2 regions of the Geobacillus sp. CX412 genome follow, and region 1 is predicted to be linked to the other one. Evidence: riboswitches for the same ligand, from Rfam matches in the RefSeq annotation. Region 1 holds a riboswitch; the other holds the start of a gene.
What was found. Region 1 has a riboswitch for lysine ahead of NXM86_RS03705 (aspartate kinase). Riboswitches for the same ligand answer to the same signal wherever they lie in the genome.

Region 1 (9,982 bases):
CTTCAAGGTGAAATCGCTGATCAAGTAAAAGAGCTTGTTCAACTTTTACGTTCAGAAGCAAAAGTGGTGTAATTTTTCATAATAGGGGGACTGAAAGATGGCACGCAAAGTACTGACGTTAGCAGAAGTTCGTGATGGATCATTAAGAAACGTTTCGTTTGAGGCGATCGCAGCGGCAAAAACGATTGCCCAAGGCGGGGAAGTCGTATCCGTCCTTGTCGGCGAAAGCGTCCAATCGTATGCCAATGAGTTATTTTTCCACGGCGCCGACCGCGTCGTTGTGGTAGAGCATCCAAATTTAAAAAATTATACATCTGACGGCTATTCTCAAGCGCTGAAAGCAGTGATTGACGCGGAAAACCCAGAAGGGATCGTATTGGGCCATACCTCATTAGGAAAAGACTTATCGCCGAAATTAGCGGTCAAATTAAACTCTGGCCTTGTTTCCGACGTGGTGTCTGTGGAAGAAGCTGGGGGCAACCTTATCTTTACACGTCCGATTTACTCTGGAAAAGCGTTTGAAAAGAAAATCGTTACAGACGGCATCATTTTTGTCACTGTTCGTCCGAACAACATTCAACCGTTAGAACGTGATGAATCGCGTTCCGGAGAAGTATCGAACGTTTCTGTCGACATTAAAGATTTGCGTACAATTGTAAAAGAAGTCGTTCGTAAAACAGCGGAAGGAGTCGACCTATCTGAGGCGAAAGTCATTGTTGCCGGCGGACGCGGTGTGAAAAGCGCGGAAGGCTTTAAGCCGCTGCAAGAGCTTGCCGAAGTATTAGGCGGTGCGGTCGGTGCATCACGCGGTGCGTGCGATGCGGGATATTGCGATTATTCGCTTCAAATCGGCCAAACTGGGAAAGTCGTTACGCCAGACCTTTATATCGCCTGCGGGATTTCCGGAGCGATTCAACATTTAGCTGGTATGTCGAACTCGAAAGTCATCGTAGCGATTAACAAAGACCCAGAGGCAAACATTTTCAAAGTCGCTGATTACGGTATTGTCGGAGATTTGTTCGAAGTTGTTCCGTTGTTAACAGAAGAATTTAAAAAATTAAAAGTGCATTCGTAAATTTTTTACGAAACGGGCAAAGCGAATTGCTTTGCTCGTTTTCTGCTGTCTGCTCGAAGGCATAATTCCTGCCAGAAAGCGAATATTAGAAACGAAGCAAAATATTCGCACTAAACTCCATTACGTGATATACTTTGCTTACAGTATCATAGCGAATAGGAGGAATTTAAAATGGCGATTGTAAATGCGACAGATCAAACATTTGCGGCAGAAACGAAAGAAGGCCTAACATTAGTCGATTTCTGGGCGCCATGGTGTGGACCTTGCCGCATGGTTGCGCCGGTTCTTGAAGAAGTAGATCAAGTAATGGGCGACAAAGTAAAAATCGTAAAAGTAAACGTCGACGAAAACCCAGAAACAGCGTCTAAGTTCGGCGTGATGAGCATTCCAACATTGCTTGTTTTCAAAAATGGCGAGCTTGTCGACAAAACGATCGGCTATCAGCCGAAAGAAGCGCTTGTTCAACTATTGGAAAAACACGTATAATTCATTTTTCTTCAAAAAGATTCAGGCAATATATTGTCTGAATCTCTTTTTATTTATTTACGGTAACTAAAAATATAAAAAATAATTGACTGAATTTATAAAATTGTTTATATTTATAATCAATAAATCCTATAGGTAAACTATGAATTAAAAACCGCTTTCACGACGTTTTGTTTTTTTGACTTAATCATAGTTAACCTATAGGAATAGTTAAATTTATAGAGAGCAACTACGATAATTCTTCTTCATTCCAATCGAACGAAAGAGGAGGCGGTTCTATAGGGCATAGTCATTTACAGTATTTTCTTCAAACATTTGCAGAAAGGGGGAAGACAACGAAGTGAGCATACGAATTGATATTAAGAATAAAAGTTTTTTCCAAGGAAAACAGGAAATTTATGTACTCCAAGATGTTCAACTAGAAATAGAAAATGGAGAATTTACTACGGTCATTGGTCCAAGTGGATGTGGAAAAAGTACATTGCTAAAAACTGTAGCAGGGTTGGATACCGATTATAACGGTACGGTAGAAATAGATGGAATCCCAATTCAAGGTCCAGGACTCGAACAAGGCTTTATTTTTCAAGAACATCGTTTATTCCCATGGTTAACCGTGGAAGAAAATATCGCAGCAAATCAATCATTGAAAAACGTAAATGTCCGGAAAAAAGTGGATGAGCTAATAGAGCTTGTCCGGTTAAAAGGCTTCGAAAAAGCTTACCCGAAAGAATTATCAGGAGGAATGTCACAACGCGTGGCAATTGCGAGAGCATTGCTGCGGGAGCCAAAAATATTATTGCTCGATGAACCGTTTAGTGCACTTGATGCCTTTACAAGAAAGCATTTGCAAGATGTTTTACTGGAAATATGGCAAAATAAACAAATTACGATGATTCTTGTCACTCATGACTTAGATGAAGCGGTTTATTTAGGAACGAAAGTAGTGGTGATGAAAGCAAAACCAGGACGAATCCGTAAACTCATTCCCGTTCCGTTGCCATTTCCACGGCAGCGCGCCCATCCATCTTTTCAAGAAATGAGGCAACGTATATTACGTGAATTTGAAACAGCGGAAGACTCTCCTTTGCTGGAGGGACTAGGAATTTAAGGGAGGAGGATCCTCTTATGAGGAAACATATATTGTTTTTGCTTATAAGCTTGTTTATCGCATTGATGTCTGGCTGCGGACAGGAAGCAACGACAAGTACAACAGCGAAAGGAAAAGAAAAAAACATAACGATTCGCATCGGCATTCAGCAAAGCCTTGGACCGCTTTGAGTCAGTCAAGACTTTGTGGGAACTTTTTTGATTCCTGAAAACAGATGTAAGTCATAGGTTAGCGAACCATTTTTTTGAATTTCATCCGTAAGCGCTTTCGAACTCTCATCCCTTGCCATGCCAGATCGATATGTATACTTTTTTTACCATCCCTTGAGTTCAGACAGGGCATGATAGATCGGTGTCCCGGACGATTGCTGTAAATATGGCACGTTATTCCGCGTGATCTCCGGCCAAAGACTGCGGACGCGTTGTTTCGCCTTGTTCACGATCGTCTGTTTGGTAGATGCCGTTTCCTCCGCCGGATGCGACGATTCTTCTCCTAAACAACGTCCGAAAAGACGAATCCCATCCATCCGGGCATCATTGCCTTGAAAAACGCCCTGAGTCCCTTGTCTGTCCAACTGCGGCGGTATTTCACCCGATACGCCAGCTGGCTCATCACGCTTTCAGCCCTCCCCATCGGATACATGCCCGTTGTGTCCACTCCTTGCTCCTTCAGCCATTCCCGGTAATCACGGATGCATCCCGGCATCGATTCAATCCGGTGGATCAAGGCAGCCAGCTGTTGTTCTTTCGCTTCGTCCCCAGCGTGCCGAGGGCGCTGTTCAGTTCCACAAGCAACCCCTCTTCATCCTGCTTCGCCAGCTTTTGCCGAATCGCCTGCCACCGTGGATGGCCCGAGAGGCATTGGCGCAACTCACGCGCCACGTGGAATCGATCCAATTGGAAGCAGACCCGTCCTTTGAAATACTCCCGGCATGCGGTAATCCATGGAGCGCCGTCCCCGTTGATGACAAGAAGATCCCGACACGGATCATAGGCATATTCGTTCATCAAAAATTCCTCGAAGCCTTCCCACACCTCCCTCTTGCCCTCATGGACGTAATGGCGCTGATTCACGAATTCGATCCGTGAGCCGTTGCGCTTCCACCCTTCGTGAACGGTCAGGATTTTGTCTTCCTTGGCCCGTTTTCCCTTCCCTTGGCGAGAGACAAACAGTCCATCGGCCTCCACAAACAGCACCCGTCCATATCGCTGGTCCACCGGGCAGTGCAGCGGAACTTCAGCCTCGAGCACCAACTGGCGGATCGCCTCATGGCTCATCACCGGATACCCGACCATCTGGGCAAGCGTATGAGCCGCTTTGCGATAGGAAGAGCACTCCATAGCCAATCCCACCGCTGTTTCTTCTAGACAAGGGCTGATTGACTGTGATCCATCAAACGCTAAAAAGGAGTCAAGCAAAAACGTGTAACGGTTTTGTTCTCGGTCTAAATAGTAGTTTCGCTCAAAGGTGACTTCGCCAAACAGGGTTTGAATCGTGGTGCATCGTTTGTCTTTCAAGTGGTACCGGCGCTTGTCCCGAGTTTCCGCCAATTGTCGGTCGATGTCCTCCAACAGAGCCGTAAACAGCTCAGCGAAGGTGTTTTGCAAGGCTCGAAACAAATCAAGTTCGATCTCTTTCCATGTCAACGAATTTGTGGTAAGATGTTGTTGAATATTCATAGGACTCTCTCCTCCTGTTTGATGGTGTGGACAATGATCATCTTACCAGGGAGAGAGTCCTTTTTCATGTTTCCTGCTTGGGATCCTACCGCGCTTCGCTTGGTGGCCCCGATGAGGGGGGATTGCGAACCTACGTTCCCAACCCCCTCATCGGGGAACTTCTAAGAATTTCTCCCACAAACATTTTACTCACACCGTTATCCTGCTTTTTTTGTATATGATGGCATGGACAGCAGCGATATGGCGGTCAAAGAAATCCCTGTTTCCGCACTGGCTTCTTGTTTCTGGGTTTGTTTATTTTCTTTGGGCGCTATTTGCGCAAAACGTTGAGAAACCTCGTCACATTCTCCCGCTTGTTCATCTTGTTTTGCTGTACGGATGGATCCGTTATGTCCGCAATCATATGTCAATGTATCGATGGATCATAGCAATGGTTGTGTTAGCCGTGCAATTCGTAACGGGAGCGTGGCATATGCGCGAACAAGCATTACAGTTGCCAGCAACCTATCAATTAGCGTATGATTTACAAAATAGTAAAGAGAAATTTGTTCTGTATACATGGGAAGAAACACGCGTGCTGCAATACCTCGATGTGGACTTTCCGCATAAAGACGTGCTGCATTTTTCATTTTTTTTACAAGACAAGAAGAACTATCGACATGTTAAAATTTATATGACAGATCATGTGGTCAAAGGCTTTCAAGCGCAAGGGATTTCCCTTTCCCGCCATGTGCGGAAAGTGAAAACATATCGTTCCAGCACACTCGCAGATCCAGTGTACGGAAACATTACGCTGTATGAATGGATGAATTAATTTGATGGAGTGATTATGATGCATGATCACTTAAAAGAAAAATTAGCTGTGCTCCCGGAGCAGCCGGGATGTTATTTGATGAAAGATAAAAACGGTACGGTCATATACGTCGGCAAAGCAAAAGTGCTGAAAAACCGCGTGCGTTCGTATTTCACCGGCACGCATGACGGAAAAACGCTGCGGCTTGTCAACGAAATTGCCGATTTCGAATATATTGTCACTTCTTCGAACATCGAAGCGCTCATTTTGGAAATGAACTTAATTAAAAAGTACGATCCAAAATATAACGTGATGCTTAAGGATGACAAAAGCTATCCGTTTATAAAAATTACCGCGGAGAAGCATCCTCGCCTAATCATTACGCGAAAAGTGAAAAAAGACGGTGGAAAATATTTCGGGCCGTATCCGCATGTACAGGCGGCAAACGAAACGAAGAAACTGTTAGACCGCATTTATCCGTTGCGCAAATGCTCGACCATGCCGAACCGTGTTTGTTTATATTATCATATGGGACAATGTCTTGCACCGTGCGTGCATCCGGTGTCCGAACAACAAAATAAAGAAATCGTTGAACAAATCGTCCGCTTTTTAAACGGCGGGTATAAAGAAGTAAAAGAAGAGCTTGCAGAAAAGATGATGAAAGCAGCCGAAGCGCTCGAATTCGAACGGGCAAAAGAATACCGTGATCAAATTGCCCATATTGAAGCAACGATGGAAAAGCAGAAGATGACCATGAACGATTTCGTTGATCGCGATGTGTTCGGTTATGCCTATGACAAAGGATGGATGTGCGTACAAGTATTTTTCATTCGTCAAGGGAAGTTGATCGAGCGCGATGTATCGATGTTTCCGATGTATCAAGACCCAGATGAGGAATTGCTGACGTTTTTAGGACAGTTTTATACCAAAGCGAACCACTTTAAGCCGAAAGAGGTCATTTTGCCTGCTGACATTGACGGCGAACTTGCCGAGCAGCTGCTGGAAGTAAAGATTGTTCAGCCGAAAAAAGGAAAGAAAAAAGAACTGGTTGATTTAGCAAGCAAAAATGCGGCAATTGCTTTGAAAGAAAAATTTTACTTAATTGAGCGGGATGAAGAACGAACGATCAAAGCTGTGGAAAACTTAGGAAAAATATTAGGAATTCCGACCCCGCATCGCATTGAGGCGTTTGACAATTCCAATATTCATGGCGCGGATCCTGTTTCAGCCATGGTAGTTTTTATCGATGGAAAACCGGAGAAAAAAGAGTACCGCAAATATAAAGTCAAAACCGTAGAGGGACCGGATGACTATGAATCGATGCGCGAGGTGGTAAGAAGACGTTATACTCGCGTGCTCAAAGAAGGCCTCCCACTTCCCGATTTGATTATTATTGACGGAGGAAAAGGGCATTTAGCTGCGGTAAGGGATGTGCTTGAAAACGAATTAGGACTTGATATTCCGCTCGCTGGGCTTGCCAAAGACGACAAGCATCGCACATCCGAGTTAATCATGGGGGATCCGCCGCAAGTTGTTCCATTAGAAAGAAACAGCCAAGAGTTTTATTTATTGCAGCGCATCCAAGACGAAGTGCATCGGTTTGCGGTTGCCTTTCACCGGCAAACGCGTGGAAAAACGATGTTTCATTCTGTGTTAGATGACATCCCCGGCGTTGGGGAAAAGCGAAAAAAAGCGTTATTAAAGCATTTCGGATCCATTAAAAACATGAAAGAAGCAACGGTAGAAGAATTGCAAAAAGCAAACATTCCGCGCTCTGTTGCTGAAAAAATTTATAAGAAATTGCGAGAATAATATTGTCAACAATACGAAAGTTTGATATGATTGCAATAAATTTCATATTTATACACTTCCAAACGCCGAAGTGAAGATAGAGGTGCGAACTTCAAGAGTACACATTCGGAGGAAAATGAGTTCCGATGATGAGTGTGGAAAGGGGAGCGTCGCCGAAGTGGAAAAAGTCTCATTGCTTTTTCCGCTGGTCCTGCGTTTAAGAAATGTAGGACTGTCAAGATGTGATTCATCTTGGAGAGCTATCTCACTGTGCGGGGCGAATTCGCTTTTTTCGCTTTCGTGATGCACAGCAATGAGATTTCTCTCATTGCTGTTTTTATTTGCAAACAAATAAACGATATTCATGGTAAAGGGTGAGACGAATTGGGAATCATTGTACAAAAGTTTGGCGGAACGTCTGTTGGTTCCATCGAAAGAATTCAACATGTGGCGAATCGGGTCATTGAGGAAGCCCAAAAAGGAAATGAAGTTGTCGTTGTTGTTTCGGCAATGGGAAAAACGACTGATGAGCTTGTCAACTTAGCAAATCAAATTTCCAATCATCCTAGCAAACGGGAAATGGATATGCTTCTTTCGACAGGGGAACAAGTGAGCATTGCGCTTTTGGCAATGGCGCTTCACGAAAAAGGATATAAAGCTGTTTCATTGACAGGATGGCAAGCGGGAATTATGACGGAAGAAATGCACGGCAATGCCCGAATTATGAACATGGATACGACGAGAATCCACCGCCACCTTGATGAAGGGGCAATTGTGATCGTTGCGGGGTTTCAAGGAGTAACGGAAACAGGGGAAATCACCACGCTCGGCCGCGGAGGTTCCGATACAACAGCGGTGGCGCTAGCGGCAGCATTAAAAGCGGATAAATGCGATATTTATACAGACGTAACCGGCGTGTTTACAACAGACCCGCGTTATGTGAAAACAGCAAGAAAAATAAAAGAGATCTCCTATGATGAAATGCTTGAGTTGGCCAATTTAGGGGCAGGGGTATTGCATCCGCGTGCCGTGGAATTTGCGAAAAACTACGAAGTGCCGCTGGAAGTGCGTTCGAGCATGGAAAACGAAAGAGGAACGATGGTAAAGGAGGAAGTTTCGATGGAGCAGCATTTAATCGTACGAGGAATCGCGTTTGAAGATCAAGTAACGAGAGTAACGGTGGATGGAATCGAAAATAGTTTATATACATTGCCGACCATTTTTACGGCTCTTGCGAACCGTGGCATCAATGTAGATATTATTATTCAAAGCGCGGCAAATTCCGAAACAACGTCTGTTTCTTTTTCGATTCGCACGGAAGATCTGCAAGAAACGCTCCAAGTATTACAATCGTTAAAAGGAGCAAATGTGCAATATGAAACTGGTTTAGCAAAAGTATCGATTGTCGGCTCCGGTATGATTTCTAATCCGGGAGTAGCTGCGCAAATGTTTGAAGCGCTAGCGAATCAAGGCATTGAAATAAAAATGGTCAGCACGTCAGAAATTAAAATTTCCACGGTCATTGACGAAAAATATATGGTTTCGGCCGTCGAGGCGCTTCACGAAGCATTCGGGCTTGCCGAAGAAACCGTAGCGCTGCGCTCATAAAAATGGCAAAAGCCTGCATTCGCAGGCTCTTAGCTATTTATTTCATCTTTGCGATCCCATTTAATGGTGATTAACACTTTATTAGCACGTTTCTTTTGTTGTTCGAACGCTTCGGCAACGCGGCGTTTTTGATGCTCAATTTGTTGGGCTAGAAATCCTGCTTCCAACTGAAATGTACAATTTTCGTGAAGAGCAAATCGCGCGGCGATGATCGGACCTGTCAACTCAACGTGAAGCTCGTCCTTTCCTTCTTCCAAAACGGAAAGGATTCCCCATCCAGCTTTTTCAAAAAACGTGATGATATCGGATATCGTTTCTAGCGGATAATGGCGCGCCAAGCTTTTACCAGCCCAGTATAAAATGCTTGCTGTTTCTTTTCCGAGCAATTCAGGAAGAAGAATTTGCCGAATCAGTTCAGAGCCAAATGCGGAAATATGAATGTCTTCTAATGCTTTATATTGTTCTTCTAGCGATGGTAGTTTCACATGCTTCCCCTCTTTCTATCTACTCTAACATTATAGCGAAATGGAGGGGAGCATGCATTATCTTTCTTATGATTGGATGTTGTTTAAATATTCAAATGTTTGAACATTTTATGACTTTGTTTTCTTGACGCTTGTACAATGTGAGAGTACAATGAATGTGACAAAATGATTATGGTAATGGAAGCAATTACATTCTATGAATCATTACCTTTTCATTTTTGTGGATGGGGAGCGCATTAATTTTTCATCGTTATTATTCAAAGGGGGTTTACATATGGCAGGAAATCGCGAATTTTATTACCGTCGGCTCCATTCGCTGTTAGGAGTCATTCCAGTAGGGATCTTTTTAGTACAACATTTAGTCGTAAACCATTTTGCGACAAAAGGACCGGAAGCGTTTAACCGTGCTGCTTCCTTTATGGAGAATTTACCATTTCGTTATTTTTTAGAAATATTCGTCATTTTCCTTCCACTGTTGTTCCATGCCATTTATGGACTTTATATTGCTTTTACGGCGAAAAATAATGTCGTCCGTTACGGATATTTCCGCAATTGGATGTTTATGCTGCAGCGATTAACGGGAATTTTTACGTTAATTTTTGTGACATGGCATGTGTGGGAAACACGTGTTCAAGCCGCTCTTGGTGCGGAAGTAAACTATGAAATGATGGCGAATATCGTCGATAATCCGGCTATGCTTGCATTTTATATTGTCGGAATTTTATCAACAGTATTCCATTTTGCGAATGGTTTATGGTCATTCTGTGTAAGTTGGGGTATAACGGTATCTCCTCGTTCACAACAAGTTTTCACCTATGTGACAATGCTTATTTTTGTCGCGCTTTCCATCGTCGGCATTCGTGCCATTTTGGCATTCGCTTAATCTACAACTAGCAATCTTTTAGGGAGTGAGTAGCAATGAAAAAAGGAAAAATCATAGTAGTTGGTGGCGGTCTA
Region 2 (9,982 bases), 670 kb from region 1:
TGTTTACAATACAAATCTTGGACGAAGATTAGTCGTGAAGTATGCACTTCAGTCAACATTGTCAATGGAAGAATTGCGCCCTCTCATCGACGAAATCAATCTTTTGTTTGATCAATTTTTGTTTTATGCCGTTACAAAATATGCTGAGTTGAAAGAAGCAGAATTGCGGGAGAAAAATTTATTTATCACCCAATCCCATAAAGACCGCTTAACACTGCTTGGACAAATGTCATCGAGCTTCGTACACGAATTTCGTAATCCACTTACTGCCATTATGGGGTTTATCCAATTATTAAAATTCGAACATCCAGATTTACCATATCTCGGTATTATTGATCATGAACTTCAGCAATTAAAATTCCGCATTTCGCAATTTCTTCATGCATCAAGAAAAGAAATCATAGAAAGCGAAAAAGAAACCTTTTCGCTTTTGCGTCTATTCGAGGAAATTATTGAATTTTTATATGCAAGTATTGTCGATGGAGACGTAGAAGTATCCATGGACATCGACAAATCGATACATATCTTCGCCTATAAAGATCAGCTTCGCCAAGTATTCATCAACATTTTGTTAAATTCCATTGAAGCGGTGAAAGAAAAAGACAAGCCCCGCTGCATTTATATCGACGCTTTCCGTCAGAACGAGTCCGTTTATATTAAAATCACTAACAATGGTCCGGCAATTCCGGAAGAATTGGTCCAAACGATTTTCGAACCGTTTTTTACAACCAAAAAATTAGGAACAGGAATTGGCCTTTACATTTGCAAAAAAAATCATTGAAGATCACGGCGGGCAAATCCTTTTAAAGCAATAATCGCCTTGGCGATATTCGTCATGGTTAACGGTCCGTTCACAATCCCCATAATATCGGTCAAAAACACCTCATTGCCAAATGTTTCTTTATAAAATACCTCTCGTCCTAATTGAAGCAGCTGTTTATCAACAACAATGGCACCGTGTTTAGCAGAAACAGGCGTTTCTTTACCATCTGCAGATAATTTTTCTTCCTTTCCGGTTTCCGCGCTAATCCATTTTCCCCAAATATCCATGCCCGTTTGATTATTCGCTTCATATTTCACTACATCGTCTACCTCAGGAAAGAACACATATTCGACATTGGTGTTGAAAAAAATCCTCCACCGATTAACAATATAAGGAAAATGATAACGATGATAGATGTTTTGCGCATTCCTTCTCACCGTCCATTAAGAATATGTAACACGCATAGTGTGCCCCCCTTTAATGGAAATTACCCATATTATTACAGTAAAAAAGAGGAGTAAACCTTTGCATCTATCTGATTATTTTTAAATTTTAAAAAAAAAGAAAAATAAAAAATTTTATTTGATCTTTTGTATAAAATAACGGTGAAAACCTTGTTAAAAATTTGGAATTATCTATTTATATATAATTTTATTGACATATAAATATTTTGTAAATTAAAATTAACAATGTATTAACAAAGTCATTATATTAGCAAGGAGGAAATATAATGAGTGCATTACCGGAAACACAGACGCTGCAAAGTCAGCGCACAAAAATGAAGCATCCTCCCGGGCTTTATTTATTATTCTTTACAGAGCTTTGGGAACGATTTAGCTATTATGGAATGAGAGCGATCCTTGTTCTTTATTTAACAACAGAACTTGTCAGCGGCGGATTAGGAATAAAACCAAGCGTCGCAATGACGATTTATGGATTCTTTACTGGCGCTGTTTATTTCACCCCGCTCGTTGGCGGTTATTTGTCTGACCGAGTTTTAGGCAGAAGATTGGCGATTACGATTGGCGGTATTACGATGGCGCTCGGTAACATCGTACTGTTTGCCATCAATAACCAAACAGGACTATATATCGGCCTAATTTTATTGATTATCGGTAATGGCTTCTTTAAACCAAATATTTCAACACTTGTCGGGGAACTTTATGCTCCAAACGATAAACGGAAAGACGCAGCATTCACCATTTTCTATATGGGAATTAACTTAGGAGCATTATTTGCGCCACTTGTATGCGGATATTTAGCGGAAAAATATTTCGCAACGAACATCAATGGCGTCATCCATTACGGATTTAAATACGGATTTTTAGCTGCTGCGATCGGTATGATTATTGGACAATTAATTTTCAATATATTTGGAAATCGTTATTTAGGAGATATCGGTAAAAAACCTACCGGCGCACCAGTGAAAACAAATAAGGAAACAAAACAAAAACACCTTTAACAAAACAAGAAAAACAAAACGTTGCCGTTATTTTTATTTTAACATGCTTTGTTATTTTCTTCTGGGCTGGATTTGAACAAGCGGGAAGTTCGTTAACATTGTATACAGACAAATTCATCGATAAATCGATTGGCGGCTGGACGATGCCTACTTCTTGGTTCCAATCACTGAACCCATTCTTTATTATCGTGTTGGCACCAATTGTTTCGCAAATCTGGATCAAGCTTTCGAATTCAAAACGTGGTGACTTGCCAATTCCAGCAAAAATGGGTCTTGGCATGATTTTACTTGGTCTTGGATTTGCCGTACTAATTCCAGCTGTATTACAAACAGGAAGCGACGAACATCATGTTGTTGAAAAAGCGAATTTGTTATTCATTATTTTCACTTACTTCCTTCACACGCTCGGTGAACTTTGCTTATCACCGGTTGGATTGTCCATGGTAAGTAAACTTGCTCCTGTTCGATTAGCATCGCTTCTCATGGGTGTATGGCTAGCGGGAACTGGTGTCGCGCAATTGTTGGCTGGCCAATTAGCTGCGTTTACGCAGTCGTTAGGCTATTTAGAAATTTTCAGCTTAATTAGCGGTGTAACCATCGGACTAGGGCTTATTTTGCTATTATTGACGAAAAAACTTGTGCGAATGATGAACTAAAAAGCTGGATCCCTTTTATGGGACCAGCTTTTTTTCATAATTTTTTTCTGTTGGCTCACCCTATAACTAGTGAGGTGACACATCGATGAATAAACAAACTCTTTTCGCTATCACTGCTGGAATTGCTATTCTTTTTATTATGATTGCAGCAATTGTGACGACATATCGTCCGACAGTCCACCATGAAGAAACGAATCAGTTAAGACCGAAACCAGCCCCTTATGTGGCAACGACGCCCCGTTCCCATCCGACTGTCGTTACATTGAATAGTCTAGCAATGGGCAAAAAAATCAAAAACAAGTTAAACAGCCACCCGAAAATAATAAAAATCGATCATAACGGCCGCGACAAAAGCCATTATTTTAATCATGAAATTACGGTTCGGTTTCGAAAGCTTCCTACAGCACAAGAGCTCCAACGAATAGAACGAGCAATCGCCGGAAAATTGATCAATCAGTTTGATCATTTTTTTATCTTTCGTTCTAACAGCAAAACATATCATGAATTACGCTATTACTTTCAATCAATTCCAACGGTTGCCTACAGTGAACCAAATTACATTTATTTGCAAAACGAAATCCCGAATGATTTATTATATTCACGTTATCAATGGAATTTGCCAGCAATCGACACCGAAGCAGGCTGGCGGTTGTCTCGAGGAAAGAAAAGCGTCACCATTGCCATTATTGATAGCGGCGTTGATTTAGATCACCCTGATCTCGTTCATCGCCTGCAAAAAGGATATAACGTTCTCGCGAATAATAACGTTCCGGAAGATGATAATGGTCACGGTACGCATGTAGCCGGCATCATCGCCTCACAGCCAAACAACGGTGAAGGTATTGCCGGAATGACATGGTTTAATGCAATTATGCCGATCAAAGCATTAAATTCAGAAGGATATGGAACTGCCTTTGACGTGGCAAAAGGGATTCGCTGGGCGGTAGATCATGGGGCAAAAGTCATCAACTTAAGTCTTGGGAATTATCAGCCGTCCACTGTATTAGAAGAGGCCATCCGTTATGCATATGATCGCGATGTCGTACTCGTTGCCGCCTCCGGAAACGATAACACCGCACAGCCTAGCTTTCCGGCGGCATATCCTGAGGTCATCAGCGTTGGTGCTGTTAATCCCGATCTTTCTTTCGCACATTATTCTAATTATGGAACGTATTTAGATGTGGTAGCACCAGGAACAAATATTGCCAGCACTTTTTCGCAGCATCGATATGCAGCACTTTCTGGGACATCCATGGCTGCACCGCACGTAACTGCATTAGCTGGCCTCATTCGTTCATTAAATCCACATCTTACGAACGATGATGTAAAACAAATCATTATCAAGACAGCTGCTGACCTAGGGGAAAATGGAAAAGATCCGTATTATGGATATGGTTTAATCAATGTATATCGCGCACTAGAGCAGGCAAGCAGTTGGCGTTAACGATACGGGTGGAGATTACATAACATAGTGTCTCCATCCGCCTGTCTGTGTTAACATAGTTGTCGCGATGCCTACTATCGTTACTACAACAAGCGAATAAAGAAACGAAGTGGAATCAATGATGAAACTCCCAATCGTAATAATAAACGTATCCATCATAAAAATAATAATTCCGACATTCCAATTCGTCATTCTCGCAATAAATTGTGCTAATAAATCCGTCCCTCCCGTGCTCGTCTCCTCCCGCAACATGATGCCGATTCCGATGCCGACTAAAACTCCGCCAATAATGGAACTGATCATTGGATCAAGCATAATGATGCCGCGCAGCACGGAAAATATATCAATCATCAATGAGGAAAACAGTAAACCATGAAGGCTATTATAAAAAAACGGGCGATAGTAAAACCAAGCCATAATATAAAGGGGAATACTTAATAAAACCATCGTTAATCCTACTTTTACATGCCAAATATATTTGATGATTAAACTAATTCCAATAATCCCCCCATCTAACAAATGATGGGGAACTAAAAAAACATTAATCCCGATTGCAAGAAACATACTTCCAATAATAGTAATAGTCATTTTTTTTAACATCAGAGCGCCACCCCATTGTTCTTTACAGCTTACTTCAATTAAAATTGGTGCGCTATCGAAAAAACATCGATATAGTTATTATATGGTAACAATTTCAAAGACTTGTCTCTTATTTCTAATTTTCTATTGCTATAATTACAACAATAGATTAGAATAAAGGTATATTAATATAATTGAATATGCCGCTCATTCAACCATTGAAGTAGAGGTCGCAGCTTTTATGAGTACGGTAAACGAGACGCAGAGCACGTCAACGACTTTACCGGAAAGGAAAAGCTGCCGAAGTCTGGGCATTTCTCTGGGTGCTCAGGCTGGGGTTGTCACCGAATAGGGGCAACACTGTCATACCCGCATGAATTTGCGGGTATGGAGCGCTATCTTCATGGGAGAGTTGATGTATGCAGTTATCTCAACACTGCCGTCGAATCTCCTTCGACGGCTTTTTTTATTATATGGATGTCACAGAACATCCTATTAATAAAAATTAATAATTTTCAGATTTTTAGCATAATATTTGTAAATAATAAGGGAGTGGTTCATTAATGAAAACAGCAACAAAAACAATGGTTGCTCCTTCTTCAGCTTCCCTTTCTGAGAGCGGATTGCGGCGAAAACTAAAAACACGCCATTTAACGATGATTTCCCTCGGAGGAACAATCGGTACAGGTTTATTTTTGGCAAGCGGCGGAGCAGTGCATACGGCAGGACCCGGTGGAGCACTTGCGGCATATATAGCCATTGGCATTATGGTGTACTTTTTAATGACAAGCCTTGCGGAAATGGCGGCATACATGCCTGTTTCTGGATCTTTTAGCACATATGCAACGAAATTCGTTGATCCTGCATTAGGGTTTGCATTAGGATGGAATTATTGGTACAACTGGGCGATTACGATCGCCGCGGAACTATCTGCGGTCACGATGATTATGAAATTTTGGTTTCCACATAGCCCATCGCTTTTATGGAGCGCGCTTTGCTTAAGCATTATGTTTCTTTTAAATTACTTATCGGTAAAAGGATTCGGAGAAGCGGAATATTGGTTTTCCCTCATTAAAGTGGCAACTGTCATCGTGTTTTTAATTGTCAGCTTCCTGATGATTTTCGGAATCATGGGCGGTGAAGCGATTGGCTTTAAAAACTTTACCATTGGAGATGCCCCGTTTCACGGCGGCTTTATGGCCATGTTAGGAATCTTTATGGCGGCGGGATTTTCCTTTCAGGGAACGGAATTGTTAGGGGTCGCTGCTGGAGAAACAGAAGATCCGGAACACAGCATTCCCCGCGCCATTCGCCGGGTGTTTTGGCGCATCTTGTTATTCTATGTATTAGCTATTTTGGCAATCGGCTTGTTAATCCCTTATACAGACGAAAGACTTGCCAACGGCGATGTTACAGTTAGCCCGTTTACACTCGTATTCGATAAAGCTGGAATTGCCTTTGCCGCTTCGGTAATGAACGCCGTCATTTTAACTGCTGTATTATCGGCAGGCAACTCCGGCATGTACGCGTCTACCCGCATGCTTTGGGATTTAGCCCGTGAAGGGAAAGCGCCAAAATTTTTAGCGAAACTGGATAAACGCGGAGTTCCAGTCAATGCGCTTATTGTCACTTCATCAATAGGAACGCTTGCTTTTTTAGCTTCTTTCTTTGGCGATGGTGTCGTTTATACATGGCTATTGAACGCTTCCGGAATGTCAGGGTTTATTGCATGGCTCGGGATCGCGATCAGCCATTATCGATTCCGTAAAGCGTATATTGCTCAAGGGAAAAGCCTCGATGATTTACCGTATAAAGCGAAATGGTTCCCGTTCGGTCCTATTTTTGCATTTATTGTTTGCACCATTGTTATTTTAGGACAAAACTATCCGGCTTTTATTGGCGGAACGATCGACTGGTATGGGGTTCTTGTTTCGTACATCGGCCTGCCGCTCTTTATTATCGTCTGGCTCGGGTATAAGTTTGTGAAAAAAACAAAAATCGTTCCGTTGCATGAATGCGATTTGGAACAAAAATAAGGACTTGGTATGTATTACCAAGTCCTTATTTTTGTACTTTTTGCTCTTCATCATCGATAATTCCTTTTGTCGCATTTTTAAATTCACGCAACGTTTTTCCAGCCGCTTGTCCTAATTCCGGCAATTTTTTTGGGCCAAAAATTAATAGCGCGAAAAAAACGATAAGGGCAATTTCTCCAAACCCGATGTTCATACGATTCACTCCATATGCTTATTCAATTCTTTTATTATTATACCATACCTAAACCGCAAGCGCCATTCGAATACGATTATTGTTCTTGCAGAAGACGAACGGGTACTTCCATTTCTTCCTCTGGGCGATTTTTTTTATAAATACGCGCCATTTCCCGTTCTTCATCCACGTGTTGAATCATTACCTGCTGCCCTTCGTATGTGACTGGCACGATTTTTCCCGATTTTGCGATTTGCTTTGCACGTATGACTTCCATTACCAATTTTCCTTCCCTTCTTCATCCGCTTTGGCGCTATCTTCCGCTAATGAATGTAGACTTTTCCAAAACAATTCGTCATTACATACAAGGTGCACAATTTGTTCAAGTTCTCCTTCGTCCCCTTTCGCGTTGATTATTTCTAATAACTGGGTCATATCGGTCGTTTCGCGTTCTACCATCAAATTATCACACCTTTCCAAAAATTGATATACTATTGACCCCTCAAAAGAGAAGAAGTATTATTCGAATTGGTATAGATAAGAAGGGAGGAAGATACAATGAGCGAACGCGATTATTACTTTGACAATGCAAAATGCGCACTGATGCTTCTCGTCGTGTTCGGTCATTTTCTCCGCCCGTATATCGATAATGTGCTCTGGGTGCATAGCTTATATATTTGGATTTTCTTTTTCCACATGCCGGCGTTTATCTTTATCTCAGGTTATTTTGCTAAAAAATTTCATGAACAAGGATATTTAAAAAAGATAACAAAAAAATTATTGCTTCCCTACCTTATTTTTCAACTGTTGTATTCGGTTTACTATTACTTTTTATATCAAAAAGATTCCATTGAATTCGATTTGCTCACTCCCCAATGGAGTCTATGGTTTTTAATTAGCTTATTTAGTTGGAATTTGTTATTATGGATCTTTGCCAAAATCCCAAAACACGTTTCACTATTGCTTGCCCTTCTTTTGGGAGTAGGAGCAGGCATGATCGAAGCAGAGAAATGGCTAAGTATATCGCGTACGTTTACGTTTTTCCCATTCTTTTTATTAGGATTTTTCCTTCAAAAAAAGAATATTGAACGATTATTTACATGGCGCGTACGTTTATTTTCACTATTTGCACTAGTCGGGATGTTTATCATGATTCATTTCGGTTTTCCTGATTTGCCGCAAGAATGGCTATACGGTTCCAAATCATACGATACGCTCGGCGTACCAGAGGAAAAAGGAGTTTTCGTGCGCCTGGTTATTTATGGCGCAAGCACTCTGATGATGGTCAGTTTTCTCTCGCTTATTCCAAACCGTCGTTTTTCTTTCTCGGTGTTAGGCGCAAGAACATTTTATATTTATATTTTGCACGGGTTTATTTTAAAATACTTGCATGAAACAAAACTTCCAGATTTTATTATGAGCATTCACGGTTACCCGCTATTACTAGGATTGTCCGTCATCGTTGTGCTTGTTCTTGGAAGCAAACCGATTGTACGCATTATGCGCCCACTTTTGGAATGGCAATTTCCGAAAAAGAAACAGGCTGTTTCTTAAATGGCAAAAAAGAAGGTGCCCCCAACACATTGATATGATCCCCTTATAGTAGACAGAAAAAATAAAGCCAATTAATCTGTCTACTATGGAGGGGATTTTCTATGGGGAAAATACGAAAAACATATGATGCAAAGTTTAAAAAGAAGGCTGTGGATTTATATTGGAAAGAGGGCATGGGATACAAAACGGTGTCTAAAGAATTAGGGATTGATGAATCCATGGTACGTCGACGGGTGAAACGCTATGAACAGGAAGGAATGAAAGGGCTAGAGGAAAAACGAGGAAAGGCAAAAGGACCAGGCAAAGGAAGACCAAGAACTCGCCCAGAAGATCCTGAAACGAAAATCAAGCGCCTTGAGGCGGAAGTAAAGATGCTAAAAAAGCTCTTAAAGAGGTGAAAGGGGGAATGGAAGCAGTACCAGCTCATAAGAAGTTCGCGATCATTCAAGAAATGGCCGGGTGTTATGGTTCGATTCAACCATTATGTGAGATAGCAGGCGTGTCTCGAAGCGGATATTATAAGTGGGTAAAACGACAGGAACGCCCTTCTCAGAAGCAATTGGAAGACGAGCAGCTAAAGGAAAAAATCAAAGAGTGTCATGAAGAAGTGAAAGGAATCTATGGGTATCGGAGAGTCAAAGTTTGGCTGAAACGGAAATACAAACTGGATATCAACCATAAACGAGTACAAAGGCTGATGAGGGAGATGGGAATCCGGGCGGTGATTCGGAAGAAACGACCTTATTTCGGAAAGAAAGAGCCTTATGTGATTTCGGATAACTATCTAAACCGAGATTTCCACACGTCCAAGCCAAATGAGAAGTGGGTTACAGATATTACCTATTTAATTTTTAATGGGCAAAAGCTCTATTTTTGCCGAGAAGCCCCCCACCTCTAAGCGAAGCGTAGGTGGGGGATGAAATCGGCATTTTTTGTTTTTTGATCATCGTGATAGTTGAAAAATGTTCTTCTTTTGTCATAAAATATAAATAAATATACCGAACTTATGTTCTGTTATAGGTGAAGAAAAGATGAAAAAAGCGTATTTTTCAAGAAGATTGTATAAATCAAAAATGGATATTCTTCATGTGACGGAAACATCTTATGCATTAGAGTTATTCCATCGCGCAAAGCGTTTCGCTTTTCAGACACTGGTCCGGGAAAAGCGATGGGGACGAAAATTACATCAAGAAAGTCTGCATATCGTTGTGAAGAAAAAATACGGAATGAATGACTATTTTGTCAACAGTGCAGTCCGAGAAGCAAATGCTCTTTTCTCCTCTCGAATGGAATTAAATAAAATGTACATTCAACAG

Region 2: it holds a riboswitch for lysine, as region 1 does, so the genes downstream of both, NXM86_RS07335 (amino acid permease) here and NXM86_RS03705 (aspartate kinase) in region 1, are expected to answer to the same signal.

What each region holds. Positions count from the first base shown of each region.
Region 1 covers NZ_CP103461.1:711,793-721,774, forward strand. Annotated here, with positions in the region: gene NXM86_RS03665 (electron transfer flavoprotein subunit beta/FixA family protein) at 1-72, shown strand, start outside; gene NXM86_RS03670 (electron transfer flavoprotein subunit alpha/FixB family protein) at 98-1,075, shown strand; gene trxA (thioredoxin) at 1,247-1,561, shown strand; gene NXM86_RS03680 (ABC transporter ATP-binding protein) at 1,902-2,669, shown strand; gene NXM86_RS03685 (hypothetical protein) at 2,687-2,839, shown strand; partial or broken gene NXM86_RS03690 (ISLre2 family transposase) at 2,983-4,348, opposite strand; partial or broken gene NXM86_RS03695 (nucleoporin-interacting protein) at 4,536-5,162, shown strand; gene uvrC (excinuclease ABC subunit UvrC) at 5,181-6,953, shown strand; lysine riboswitch at 7,023-7,203, shown strand; gene NXM86_RS03705 (aspartate kinase) at 7,317-8,540, shown strand; gene NXM86_RS03710 (YslB family protein) at 8,570-9,025, opposite strand; gene NXM86_RS03715 (succinate dehydrogenase cytochrome b558 subunit) at 9,300-9,908, shown strand; gene sdhA (succinate dehydrogenase flavoprotein subunit) at 9,944-9,982, shown strand, end outside.
Region 2 covers NZ_CP103461.1:1,381,012-1,390,993, reverse strand. Annotated here, with positions in the region: partial or broken gene NXM86_RS07360 (histidine kinase N-terminal domain-containing protein) at 1-815, shown strand, start outside; gene NXM86_RS07355 (hypothetical protein) at 775-1,080, opposite strand; partial or broken gene NXM86_RS07350 (peptide MFS transporter) at 1,494-2,881, shown strand; gene NXM86_RS07345 (S8 family peptidase) at 2,967-4,325, shown strand; gene NXM86_RS07340 (YitT family protein) at 4,341-4,925, opposite strand; lysine riboswitch at 5,121-5,310, shown strand; gene NXM86_RS07335 (amino acid permease) at 5,468-6,940, shown strand; gene NXM86_RS07330 (sec-independent protein translocase protein TatAY) at 6,966-7,133, opposite strand; gene NXM86_RS07325 (H-type small acid-soluble spore protein) at 7,210-7,389, opposite strand; gene NXM86_RS07320 (hypothetical protein) at 7,389-7,571, opposite strand; gene NXM86_RS07315 (acyltransferase family protein) at 7,671-8,666, shown strand; gene NXM86_RS07310 (transposase) at 8,768-9,064, shown strand; gene NXM86_RS07305 (IS3 family transposase) at 9,073-9,564, shown strand; partial or broken gene NXM86_RS07300 (IS200/IS605 family accessory protein TnpB-related protein) at 9,698-9,982, shown strand, end outside.